DNA from 4 places in the Polaromonas sp. P1_A2 genome. Region 4 is predicted to be linked to each of the others. Evidence: predicted binding sites of a transcription regulator. Region 4 holds the regulator's gene; each other region holds the start of a gene.
The links. Region 4 encodes LexA, which represses DNA repair genes until DNA is damaged. Its sites were predicted from a motif close to ACTGTATNNNNATACAGT; they were not measured.

Region 1 (3,204 bases), 290 kb from region 4:
AGTTCCACCACGCCGTCGCCCTGCCGGCGTGCCTCCATCAGCAGGCTGCCGGTGGCGGCGGCCGCATCGGCCAGCAGTTCGGTGGCCAGCGATTGCAAAGTCAGGCTGTGCACCGGCGCCGGCAGCTTTTGCTGCGCCAGGTGTTCCGATATCAGGCGCGCCACGTGGCGCAAATCCTGTGCGGGCTGGGCCGTGCGCACTTCGAGCTCGCCGGTGGGCGGCACGTCGCGGCGCTTGTCCAGGTGCCAGGTGATTTTCAGGGCGCTGAGCCCGCTCTGCCGGCCCAGCAGCCAGGCGTGCAGTTGCACCAGCAGCCGTTCCACGCCGGCCATCAGCGCGGGGGCGTGGGTCACCAGCGCGTTGAGTTCGAGCTTTTCCTCGAAGTGCTCGGGCAGCAGCAGCCATTCATAGTCGTCGGGCGCGCTGCCGCGGGCGCGATCCAGCGCCTGCAGCAGTTCCGCGCCGAAACGCCGCGCCATGCCGTCGCGCGGCAGGCGCAGCAGGTCGTCCCAGGTGCGGCAACCTATGCGCTCGAGCACGCCCAGGTGCGGGCGGGCGGCCGTCAGCGTGTGCATGGGCAGCTCGGCCACACGTTTTTTGACGGCGGCCCCACCCTCGCCCAGCACACGCAAGCGGCCCAGCGCGATCAGGGAAGTCGCGCCCTGCGCGCGCCGGACTTCGGCTTGCAATCCGTTCTCGCCAAAAAAAGCCTCCAGCCGCTGCGCCAGCAGCTGCATCAGCCGCGCCAGCCCGCCAAAGAGGCGCAGGCTGCCCGTCACGTCCATCAGCACCGCTTCGTCGACCTGCGCCACGCGCGGCGTCAGGCCCAGCGCCAGGCTGGCCGCCACCTGCTGCAGCATGGCGGCATCCATGGGGCAAGCCGGCTGGCCCGCCTCAGTGGTGGTCGAGATGCGCAATGCGATCCAGCAACGCATGGATGGGACTCTGGGGTGAACTGAGGGGAAGCGCCACGCGCGACGGCAGCAGCAGGGGCGCCAGTACGCCGGCTTCCTCGCGCTGGCGCCGCGCCCTTTCGCGGCTGGCCGCCAGCAGCGCGGCCAGCCGGGCCGGCCGGGTGTCCAGCAGCAGCGGTGCGGCCAGCGGCGGGCCACGCCGCTTGAACACATCGACCCGCAAGCTGCCCGCTTCATGGGCCGAGCCCTCCAGCCGCACACGCAGCGGCGCGGGCGAGGATTCCTGCTGCGCCCGCAGGGGCCGGAACACAAACAGCAGCTTGTGGTGCGCATGGGCGGCGATCTGCAGGCGGCGCAGGTGCGCGCTGCGCGCGTCGGGCAGCCAGGCCAGCACGCTGTGCACGTCGGCGCATTGCAGGGCCTCGCGCGTGGCCCACAGCAGCGAGGGCGCATCGCCGGGCTGGCCGTCTATGCTGAGCAGGCGCCGCATGTCCAGCGCCCGCGCGCCCAGCGCCGGGCCGAAAGGCAGCCAGGGCGCACCCACCAGCACCGTCAATTCGCGGGCCTGGGCCTGCAGGGCCGCCAGCGCCGGCGCCACCAGGCCCCATTCATGCACGCCGGCCTGGGGCTGCAAGAGCTCGATCAAGGCCCCCCGCGGCCAGCCGCCGCCGGGCAGCACGGCGTCCAGCGCCGCATAGCCCGTGGCGACGGTTTGCACACTCGCGCCGCCCAACTCGCCGGCGCGCCAGATATGGGCATTGGCGAAGTCCGGCAAGGCGCGGGCTGCGGGGGTTGGCGAAAGCATGGCGGGAGGTTCAAATCGGGATAAATACTGTATTTATGTACAGTATATCGATGCCGCCCTTGGCCGCAATCCCTTGGCCCTTTAAAAGCCTCACCCATGCAAGAAGCGCCATCAGCGCGCTCTTGCCATCCCGGAGGCGGCCGGGGCCCAAAAAACGGAGGAAGGCGTAATGCCCTGTAATGGCGCCTCCTCCACGGCGCCCGTACATTGGCGCCTCCTCCGCCTGCAAGCAGGCCGGGAAAGATTTTTCAACCCTGAAGGAGAAGAAACATGGCCACCAACATCACCGTGAACATTTCGGGCGGATCGGACAAGGAAAACGTCACGGCCGCCACATTGGCCAACAAACGGTGGGGAGAGAACGGCACGGCGCGGTTTGGCCAGGCCCAGCAGGTCAATGCCGGCGGCACCACTCTCACGATCTACAAGACAACGGCGCCCCGCCAGCTGTCCATCGCCGTGGACGTGACCGACAACGGCGACTTCACCTTGAACGTGCAGGTGAACCAGAACGACATGACGGTTTCCCAGAGCGGGGTGTAATCCCCCGTAATGGCTTTGCCAGGACCGCCGCCGTAAATTGGCTTCACCCTCTTGAACAGCACGAGGGCAATTTTTTGCCAACACCCCAAGGAGGAAATATGGCCAACGTCAGTGTGAATATCGTAGGCGGAACGGATCAGGAGAACGTGACGGCGGTGACTGTGGGAGCGCAGCGCTGGGGAGTCAATGGCGTTCCATTCGGCCAGGTGCAAGTGGTCCCTGAGGGCTACCAGCTCCTGACGGTCTACAAGACCACCGATCCGACACAGATTTCCATCACGGTCCAGGTGCGCGACCCAGGCAACAACACCTTGAACGTGACCGTGAACCAGGACAACATCCGCGTCGTGGATGCCTGAACAGCAGAGATCCCGGCTTGGCGCTTAGTGCCTGCGCGCCAGGCGGGCCAGCAGCAGCAAACCCACCAGCGTGATCACCACAAAGCAGACAAACGACCAGTTGGCAATCGAGCCGCCCAGAAAGGTCCAGTCGATCTTGGTGCAGTCGCCGCTGCCCTTGAAGATCATGGGGATCGCGCGCTTCAGGGGGAAGGTCTCGATCATTCCGTAAAAATCGCGGCCGCAGGAGGCGATCTCCGGCGGGTACCACTGCAGAAAACTCTGGCGTGCCGCGACAAAGGCGCCAAAGCCCGCCAGCAGCACCATCAGGCCCGAGCCGGCCATCAAAAGGCCGCGGCTTTTGGCAATGGCCGTCACGCCCGCCACCAGCGCCACCAGCACCAGCGCATAGCGTTGCACGATGCACATGGGGCAAGGCTCCAGCCCGACCACATGCTGCAGGTAAAGGCCAAAAGCCAGCATGGCCACACAGGCCGCGGCCACCAGCATCAGCACACGGCGCGGCATGGCGTCGAAATAGGTCAAAAACATCAGGGTCCCTCTTTTTTCTGGGTGGATTATGAATGGTCCAGGGGTTCGGGCG
Region 2 (3,204 bases), on a different contig from region 4:
CGGTCTTGACGGCCAGGGTTTGCGCGCCGTGCGCGGCGCACTGGTGCGCGACCTCGTCCAGCAGCGTTTCATTGCGCGCGGCCAGCACCAGCGCCACGCCGGCGCCATGGGTTTTGGCCAGCTGCCGCGCCATTTCCGCGCCTATGCCGTCCGAGGCGCCGGTGATGATGATGGTTTTCATGATGTCCTCTTCCCGCTTTTTTGGGGGGCGCGGCCCCCATCACTCGCAAAACCGCCGGGCAGGCCCTAAAAGCAAGCCCAGATCTGGTTGGCGAGTGTGACCAGGAATTCCGGCCGTGTGTAGAGGGCAAACACCCCCAGCGACGCGATGACCGCGAGCGCCCACAGGCCGGCTTTTTTGGCCATCTCAGGCCCCTTGCGGCACGCCGGCGCGTGCAATCGGCGCCTCGCGTACCGGCAGGTTCACCAGGGCGGCAAACACGCCCAGCGCGATGGCGATGTACCAGACGATGTCGTAGCTGCCGGTGCGGTCATATAAATAGCCGCCCAGCCACACGCCCAGGAAGGAGCCGATCTGGTGGCTGAAGAAAATAAAGCCGCCCAGCATGGACAAATGCTGGATGCCGAAGATCTGCGCCACCACCGCGTTGGTCGGCGGGATGGTCGACAGCCACAACAGGCCCATCAGGCTGGCGAAGATATACACGCTCAGCGGGCTCAGCGGCGCCGCCAGGAACACGGCGATCACCACCGCACGCGAGAAATAAATCGTCGCCAGGATTTTCCGCTTGGCGATCTTCTGGCCCAGCGAGCCGGCGATATAGGTGCCGAAAACATTGAACAGGCCTATCAGCGCCAGCGCGTAGCTGGCCACCTGGGGCGACAGGCCCTTGTCCTTGAGGTAGCTGGGCATGTGCACGCCGATGAACACCACCTGGAAGCCGCAGACGAAATAGCCCGCCATCAGCAACTGGAAGCTCGGGTACTTGAAGGCCTCGCGCAGCGCCTGGCCTATGGTCTGCTCGCGTTTGGCCGGCTGGCCGCCGGCAAAGCCGCCTTCGCGCAGGCCCAGCGCCAGCGGCGCGATCAGCAGCACGGCGCCGCTGAGCACCAGCAGCGCTTCCTTCCAGCCCAGGCCACTGATCAGCAGGCCTTCGACCGGCACCATCAGGAACTGGCCAAAAGAGCCGGCCGCCGCGGCCACGCCCATGGCCCAGGAGCGCTTTTCCGCCGGGATGTTGCGGCCTATCACGCCGTAGATCACGGCATAGGTGGTGCCGGCCTGCGCGGCGCCTATCAGCACCCCGGCCGTCATGGTGAACAAAAAGCCCGTGGGCGACAGCGCCATGCCCACCAGGCCCAGCCCGTACAGCAGGGAGCCGCCCACGATCACGCGGAAGGCGCCGAAGCGGTCGGCCGCCATGCCGGCGAAGATGCCGAACACGCCCCAGGACAGGTTTTGCACCGCCAGCGCGAAGGCAAAGGTTTCGCGCGTCCAGCCCTGGGCCTGGGTGATGGGCTGCAGCCACAGCCCGAAGCCGTGGCGTATGCCCATGGACAGCGTGACGATGGTGGCGCCGCAGATCAGCACCTGCAGCATGGAGAGTTTTTTGGTGTCGGTGGTCATGGGTGGCCGCCGCAAGCGGCGAAAAAAGGAAAAGGCCCGGGTGGCCAGGAGACGATTCGCCGACTGTAACGAAAATGGCAAAACGCTGCCGCGCCGCGCCAGGTTTCCACGCCCGAATCGGGTCGGCTGTATGTCCATACAGTGACTTTTGCGGCCCGGACTACAATTGCGGCAATTCTTTCAACTGCCATGGCCGACAAACTACCCACCGAATATTCCGAAGGTTCGATCCGCGTGCTCAAGGGCCTGGAGCCCGTAAAGCAGCGCCCGGGCATGTACACCCGCACCGACAACCCCCTGCACATCATCCAGGAAGTGCTGGACAACTCCGCCGACGAGGCCCTGGCCGGCTACGGCAAGAAGATCAAGGTCACGCTGCACAGCGACGGCTCGGTCAGCGTGGACGACGACGGCCGGGGCGTCCCCTTCGGCATGCACCCGGAAGAAAAAGCGCCCGTGATCGAGCTCGTATACACCCGGCTGCATGCCGGCGGCAAGTTCGACAAGGGCAAGGGCGGCGCCTACAGCTTCTCGGGCGGCCTGCACGGCGTGGGTGTCAGCGTAACGAACGCGCTGTCCAAGCGCCTGGAGGTCACCTCCTACCGTGAAGGCATGGTCGCCCACCTGGTGTTTTCGGGCGGCGACGTCACCGAAAAGCTGCACCTGCGCAAAAACGGCGACGGCGACCGCAAGACCGGCACCACGGTCCGGGCCTGGCCCGACGCCAAGTACTTCGAGTCGGCGGCCTTGCCCATGGCCGAACTCACCCACCTGCTGCGCAGCAAGGCCGTGCTCATGCCCGGCGTCACCGTCACGCTGACCAACGAGAAAACCAAGGACACCCAGACTTGGCTCTACAAAGGCGGCCTGCGCGACTACCTGATGCAGACCCTGACCGGCGATCCGGTGATCCCGATGTTTGAAGGCGAGGGTTTTGCCGACACCCAGCACGACAGTTTTGCCGAAGGCGAGGGCGCCCAGTGGTGCGTGGCCTTCACCGAAGACGGCCAGCCCATGCGCGAGAGCTACGTCAACCTGATCCCGACCAGCGCCGGCGGCACCCATGAAAGCGGCCTGCGCGACGGCCTCTTCAATGCCGTCAAAAGCTTTATCGACCTGCATTCGCTGCTGCCCAAGGGCGTCAAGCTGCTGCCCGAAGACGTTTTTGCCCGCGCCAGCTATGTGCTGAGCGCCAAGGTGCTGGACCCGCAGTTCCAGGGCCAGATCAAGGAACGCCTCAATTCGCGCGACGCGGTGCGCCTGGTTTCCAGCTTTGTGCGCCCGGCGCTGGAGCTGTGGCTCAACCAGCACGTCGACTACGGCCGCAAGCTGGCCGAACTCGCCATCAAGGCCGCGCAAACCCGCCAGAAGGCCGGCCAGAAGGTCGAAAAACGCAAGGGCTCGGGCGTGGCCGTGCTACCCGGCAAGCTGACCGACTGCGAAAGCCGCGACCTGGCGCACAACGAGGTCTTCCTGGTCGAGGGCGACTCCGCCGGCGGTAGCGCCAAAATGGGCCGCGACAAGGAAAGCCAGGCCATCCTGCCGCTGCGCGGCAAGGTGCTCAACACCTGGGAGGTCGAGCGCGACCGCCTGTTCGCCAACACCGAAATCCACGA
Region 3 (3,204 bases), on a different contig from region 4:
TTGGAGAACACAACTTTCAGGTCCGCCGGTTTTTTCTCGCCCAAAGGGGCAATCCGGTAGAGATGCGAGAGCGCGTCCCAATCCACGTCCCCCGATGAATGCTTCCATTCGAATGCCAAGATGAACTCCTTCAATGTTGGGCTTGCACTATAGCCCTCGCGCCCCCAACCTGCCGGGCCGTCAGAACAGGCTGCCCTGCCCCGCAGCACCCGGCGGCCTGAAGCGGCTCAAGTCCAGCTCCATGCGCTGCCGGTTAAAGCCCAGGCGGTTGCAGCATTTCTCAAAGCGCTGCTTGATCAGGTCGGCCCACAGGCCGTAGCCCTTCATGCGCGAGGCGAAATCGCTGTCGTAGTCCTTGCCCCCGCGCATCTCCTGGATGCGCGCCATGATGCGCGCGGCGCGCTGCGGATAGTGCAGCTCCAGCCATTCCTTGAAAAGAGGCGCCACTTCCCAGGGCAGGCGGATCACCGTGTAAAACGCCGAACGCGCGCCGGCCTCCCAGGCCGCCTCCAGCACCTGCTCCATGTCCTCGTTCACAAAGGGAATCTGCGGCGCCACGCTCACGCCCACAGGAACGCCGTGCTCGGCCAGCGTGCGCAGGGTACGCAGGCGGCGGTGCGGCGCCGCGGCGCGCGGCTCCAGCTTGCGCGCGAGCTCGCCGTCCAACGTGGTGATGGTGATGTACACGGCGGCCAGCTTGTCGGCCGCCAGCGGGGCGATCAGGTCCAGGTCGCGCTCCACGCCGCTGGATTTGGTGATCAAGGAAAACGGGTGGCAGGTATCACGCATCACCTCGATCAGCCCGCGCGTGAGCCGCAGCTCGCGCTCGGCCGGCTGGTAACAGTCGGTGCCCGAGCCTATGTTGAGCAGTCGCGGCACATAGCTGCGCTTGCCCAGGTCGGCGCGCAAGGCCTCGGCGATATTGCGCTTGGCGATGATCTTGGTTTCAAAGTCCAGGCCCGGCGAAAGATTCAGGTAACTGTGCGTGGGCCGCGCATAACAGTACACACAGCCATGCTCGCAGCCCCGGTAGGGATTGATGCTGTAGTCAAAAAAGATGTCGGGCGAATCGTTGCGCACAATGGCGCTGCGAGCCTCTTCCAGGGTGACCGTGGTTTCCAGCCGCGGCGCCTCGCCCGCCAGCCCCTCTTCCAGCGTGCCCCAGCCATCGTCCCAGGCCGTGCGCACGTCCTTCTCAAACCGGTGCGCGATGCGCGTGGCGGTGCCGCGGCCTTTGATGGCGTGCAGGGGGATGATGGCGTCGGACACGGGATTCAACCTGGCCTTGAAAGGGGTGAATAAATACTGTACATAAATACAGTATATTGAGGCAAAACCCCTTTGGCAAACGCTTTCAGGACCAGCCGCAATAATGAGCACCCATGCCCGATACCATTCAGCGCCCCCGGAACATCCACAGCCACTACCACGCCCACATCTACTTCGGACCGGACACCGTGGAGCAGGCACGCGCCCTGGCAAGCCGGGCCGGTGAGTTGTTCCATGTGGGTGTGGGCCGCGTGCATGAGCGCGAAGTGGGGCCGCACCCGCGCTGGAGCTGCCAGCTCTCGTTCGACAGTGCGGAGTTCGACCGCATCATCCCCTGGCTGGAGAGCGAGCGCCAAGGCCTGGATGTGTTTGTGCACGGGGTTACGGGCGACGACCTCGCGGACCACACCACGCATGCCTCATGGCTGGGCGAGCCGGCCGAGCTGAAGCTGGAGATGTTCAGGCGCTGAGCTTGCGCGCCGGGGTAAACGGCAGGGGCACTGACTCCACCCAGCGGTACAGCGCCTGCCCCGCGAGCAAGGACAGCGCGAACGCCAGCAGCATGCCCAGCGCATTCGCGGCCAGTTGCGTGGGCCAGAAGTGGCTGACCATGGCATTGACCAGCAGGCACACCGGGAAGTGGATCAGGAACACCGAGTACGAGATACGGCCCAAGTGCACGAGTGAGCGCTTCTGCAGCCAGCGCAACGGCCAGTCATCTTGCGGCACGCGGCTGAGCCACACCAGGACCAGTGCAGTCACCACCGCCACCACCAGCCGCCCCCGGAAGTCCAGCGCCAGGGCCAGCGCGCCCAGGACGGCGATGGCAGCCAGCCAGAATCCGCGGCGCGCACCCGCCTCGCGCGAGGCCCAGAAAGCCAGCATGCCCAGCGCATAGGCGCCGAAGAAATACAGCGCGGTGATGTCAAAAGACGGTTGCCGGTTGAACACCAGCAAGGACAGCAGCGCGATCAGCAAGACGGCCATGGCGCCCGCCGACACCGCCATGCTGGCGCGCAAGCGCCGCGAGGCGGCAAACACCAGCACGGCCATCGCATACAGCTGCAGGTCCATCGCCACATACCAGACACCGGCCGACAGCGACTCCTGGCCCAGCAGGTCCTGCAGCAGCAGGCCATGGGCCAGCAACTGGAGCAGCGTGGGCGCCGCGGGCACCGAAGAATGGTCAAACCAGGGCCTGAGCAGTGCGGCCACCAGCACGCTGGCGGCCAGCGCCACCAGATAGGGCTTCACCAGGCGGCCATAACGGCGCAGGATCAACGGCCCGGCGGACTCAAAGACGGCCGTGCCCTTTGGCGCCAGCGATGCGGCGGCCAGGAAGCCACCCACCACCAGGAAGAGCTGCACCGCCATGCGGCCGTAGTCATAAAGCCAGTCCATGAGCCCGGGTGCATAGCCATACACCACGTCCGACATGGGCCCGTAAAAAGCCAGGTGGTGCCAGACGATGAGCACGCAGGCCAGGCCTTTGAGGGCATCAAGGCCCTGAAGGCGCTGGGGTGTCGTCATACAGTCGCTGCCAGCCTGCTAGGCGCAGACACGCTCACGCGCGGCAAAGTATTCGCGCTTGAGCTGCTCCACAAAGGCCGCGGCGCTTTGCACCTTGCTGACGGCGCCTATGCCCTGGCCGCAGCCCCAGATGTCTTTCCAGGCCTTGGACTTGCTGCCTTCGCCGCCGCTGAAGTTCATGGTCTTGACGTCGCCCTCGGGCAGGTTTTCGGGGTCCATGCCGGCCGCGCGTATCGAGGGCGCGAGGTAGTTGCCGTGCACGCCGGTGAACAGGCTGCTGTAGACGATGTCGTCGGAGCTGCCGTCGACGATGGCCTGCTTGTAAGCGTCGGCGGCGCGCGCTTCGTCGGTGGCGATAAAAGCCGAGCCTATGTAGGCAAAGTCGGCGCCCATGGCCTGCGCGGC
Region 4 (3,204 bases):
GGGTTTCATCGTGCAGGCGCAGGTGCAGGCTCAGCACATCGCTTTGTTCGAAAAACTCGGCTTTGCTGCCGGCGACTTCGTAGCCGTCGGCCTGGGCCCGTTCGCGCGAGGCCTCGCGGCCCCAGATGATGACCCGCATGCCGAAAGCCCGGCCGTAGCCGGCGACGATTTGCCCGATCTTTCCGTAGCTCCACACGCCCAGGGTCTTGCCCTTGAGGACGGAGCCTATGCCGAAATTAGGGGGCATGGAGGCCGACTTGAGGCCGGCCTGTTGCCAGGCGCCGTGCTTGAGGTGGGCCACGTAATGGGGGATGCGGCGCATGGCTGCCATGACCAGGGCCCAGGTCAGTTCGGCCGGTGCCGTGGGTGAACCGGTGCCTTCGGCCACCGCGATGCCGCGCTCGGTGCAGGCCGCGACGTCGATGTGGCCTCCGACACGGCCGGTCTGCACGATCAGCTTGAGTTTGGGCAGTTTTTCAATGACTTGCCGGCTGAGCTGGGTCCGTTCCCGGATGAGGACGATGACGTCGGCATCCTTGAGCCGGACGGACAACTGGCCTATGCCTTTGACAGTGTTGGTATAGACCTTGGCGGGGTAGGCCTCCAATTTGGCAGCGCAGTTCAGTTTTCGCACTGCGTCCTGGTAGTCGTCGAGGATCACAATATTCATGCCGATATTGTGCCTGCAAGATTTTTCTTGCTTGCGGGAAGGGCTACCCGAACACGCTCATTTTGTATCGCCAGGAAACCTGCTGCGGTATTTCAGCCTGGCGGTAGCGCACTGCGCGGGCTCGTGGGCCTTTGCCGCAGGGGGCGAGTGTGGGCCGGGCTTACTGTTTACTGCAGCGCGGCTTCGCGCTGGGCCATGCGCTCAAGCTCCGCGCAGACGTCGGCCATGCGGCCCGAGATAACCATGCGGCCGGCGCAGGCCGGGCCGACATTGGCGTCGAATTCGCGCACGACGCGCAGGCGGCTGGGCGCAGGGCGCTTGGGCATGGCCTTGCCGGCCGGGGTGGTTTCGCGCGGGGCCGTTGCGGCACCCGAAGAAAAAGGCAATGCCAGCTGGCCGCTTGCGCGCTGGGCACGTGCAGAGGCGCCATACCGGCCGGACCTGGTTTGCGCGGGCACAAACCAGGCAGCCAGCGCCTGCGCGGGGGCCAGCAGGATGGACAGAAGGGGTGAATGTGAAAAACTGACGATTCCCATGATGAACTCCTGTATGAGAGAGGTTTACACAGGCAGGATTTCGGACCGGCGAGAGGCCGGCAGGGCCGCCGCACCAGGGTGTTGGCCAGAAAGCCAAACGCCCGCCACCTGGTGCATGGCCGATTGGATGGCTTACATCAGCATGGTGTTGCGTATCAAACCGACGGCCAGGCCTTCGAGTTCAAACGGTTCACCGGGTTCGACCACGATGGTCTTGAAGTCGGGGTTTTCGGGCAAGAGCTCGATCAGGTTCTTGTTGCGGCGAAAGCGCTTGACGGTAACTTCATCACCGAGGCGGGCCACGACGATCTGGCCGTTCTTGGCTTCCTTGGCCTGTTTGACGGCCAGCAGGTCGCCGTCCATGATGCCGACGTCGCGCATGCTCATGCCGCGAACCTTGAGCAGGTAATCGGGCTGGCGCTGGAACAGGCCGCTTTCAAAATAATAGGTTTGTTCGATATGTTCCTGCGCGAGAATCGGGCTGCCAGCAGCAACCCGCCCTACCAGAGGTAGGGCGAGTTGGGCCAGGCTTTGCAACGGCAGGGAAAACTGTTTGGTGCGCGATTCGTTGATGGAGCGCAGGGTGTCGCCGCGCAGGCGTATGCCGCGGGAGGTGCCACTGACGAGTTCAATGACACCTTTGCGGGCCAATGCCTGCAGATGTTCTTCGGCGGCATTGGCGGACTTGAAACCCAGTTCGTTGGCGATTTCGGCGCGGGTGGGTGGTGCGCCGGTGCGCGCGATGGCGCTCTGGATCAGTTCCAGGATTTGTTGCTGGCGCGCCGTGAGCTTGGGACCTTCGGAGGGAAAATGCGGGAAATCGGCGAGGATGCTCATGGCGGGACTCCTTGGTTCTTCAGTCAGGTCAAGAGGCCGGGGCTGTCACCCGTTTAGCTGTATCGACCTGTTTTAATATCCAGTACCTGTATTTTCATCCAGTTTTTAAAAGATTGCAAGATCACTTTCCATGCATCCTCAAAATATTGTGATTCTGGGCACCGGCGGCACGATTGCCGGCCGGGCCGCCAGCGTGTCGGACAACATCGGCTACACCGCCGCCCAGGTGGGCGTTGAAGAGCTGCTGGCCACGATCCAGGCCCTGGCGCAAGCCGGTTCAGTGCTTACCGAGCAGGTGGCCCAGGTCGATAGCAAGGACATGACTTTCGCCGTATGGGCCAAATTGGCCGCGCGCGTCAGCCATTACCTGGCGCAGCCCGATGTCCAGGGCATCGTTATCACGCACGGCACCGATACGCTCGAAGAGACCGCTTTTTTCCTGCAAGCGCTGCTGGCGCCGGCCAAACCCGTGGTGCTGACCTGCGCGATGCGTCCGGCCACGGCGCTGGTGCCCGACGGGCCGCAAAACCTGCTCGACGCCGTGGCCGTGGCGCGCCACGCGGGTGCGCAGGGGGTGGTCGCGGTATGCGCCGGCGTCATCCACGGCGCGGCGGATGTGCAGAAGGTGCATACCTATAAGCTCGATCCTTTCAGTTCGGGCGACGCCGGCCCCATAGGCTACGTGGAGGAGGGCCAATTGAGGCTGCTGCGCGGCTGGCCGCAAGCCGAAGCGGCGCGCGCGCAAGCCGCCGCCAAAAGCATTGCCGGCCTGGGCGGCGCCGTGCCCCGTGTCGAAATCATCATGAACCATGCCGGCGCCGGCGGCGCCATCGTGCAGGCTTTGCAGGCGCAGGGCGTGCAAGGCCTGGTGGTGGCCGGAACCGGCAACGGCAGCCTGCACCATGAGCTGCAGGCCGCCTTGCTCAAGGCCCAGGCTGACGGCGTCAAGGTGGTTCGCGCCAGCCGCTGCGCCGCAGGGCGGGTGCTGCCCACCCCGGCTGACGCGATTCCGGATTCGGAAGGCCTGAGCCCGGTCAAGGCCCGCGTGAGCCTGATCCTGCAGTTGCTGGCCTGAATCTCTCCGGGACCGGCAGCGCAGGCGCGCCGGCCCCGAACTTCCATTCTTTTTGACCTCGCGGACACCCCATGCAAACCCCGTAT

Region 1: a site for LexA is predicted at 1,746-1,763, ahead of imuA (translesion DNA synthesis-associated protein ImuA). Genes of this name have one in related genera too.
Region 2: a site for LexA is predicted at 1,714-1,731, ahead of AC1D09_RS19510 (DNA topoisomerase IV subunit B). Genes of this name have one in related genera too.
Region 3: a site for LexA is predicted at 1,305-1,322, ahead of AC1D09_RS19700 (PA0069 family radical SAM protein). Genes of this name have one in related genera too.

What each region holds. Positions count from the first base shown of each region.
Region 1 covers NZ_JBFTZI010000002.1:852,087-855,290, forward strand. Annotated here, with positions in the region: gene AC1D09_RS10980 (Y-family DNA polymerase) at 1-935, opposite strand, end outside; gene imuA (translesion DNA synthesis-associated protein ImuA) at 895-1,719, opposite strand; gene AC1D09_RS10990 (hypothetical protein) at 1,990-2,262, shown strand; gene AC1D09_RS10995 (hypothetical protein) at 2,361-2,621, shown strand; gene AC1D09_RS11000 (disulfide bond formation protein B) at 2,646-3,152, opposite strand.
Region 2 covers NZ_JBFTZI010000005.1:189,754-192,957, forward strand. Annotated here, with positions in the region: gene AC1D09_RS19500 (SDR family oxidoreductase) at 1-181, opposite strand, end outside; gene AC1D09_RS19505 (MFS transporter) at 368-1,588, opposite strand; gene AC1D09_RS19510 (DNA topoisomerase IV subunit B) at 1,778-3,204, shown strand, end outside.
Region 3 covers NZ_JBFTZI010000005.1:236,450-239,653, reverse strand. Annotated here, with positions in the region: gene AC1D09_RS19705 (GNAT family N-acetyltransferase) at 1-119, opposite strand, end outside; gene AC1D09_RS19700 (PA0069 family radical SAM protein) at 181-1,269, opposite strand; gene AC1D09_RS19695 (DOPA 4,5-dioxygenase family protein) at 1,383-1,739, shown strand; gene AC1D09_RS19690 (acyltransferase family protein) at 1,729-2,799, opposite strand; gene AC1D09_RS19685 (NAD(P)H-dependent flavin oxidoreductase) at 2,818-3,204, opposite strand, start outside.
Region 4 covers NZ_JBFTZI010000002.1:558,168-561,371, forward strand. Annotated here, with positions in the region: gene AC1D09_RS09600 (D-2-hydroxyacid dehydrogenase family protein) at 1-670, opposite strand, end outside; gene AC1D09_RS09605 (hypothetical protein) at 838-1,206, opposite strand; gene lexA (transcriptional repressor LexA) at 1,339-2,043, opposite strand; gene AC1D09_RS09615 (asparaginase) at 2,174-3,118, shown strand; gene AC1D09_RS09620 (M14 family zinc carboxypeptidase) at 3,190-3,204, shown strand, end outside.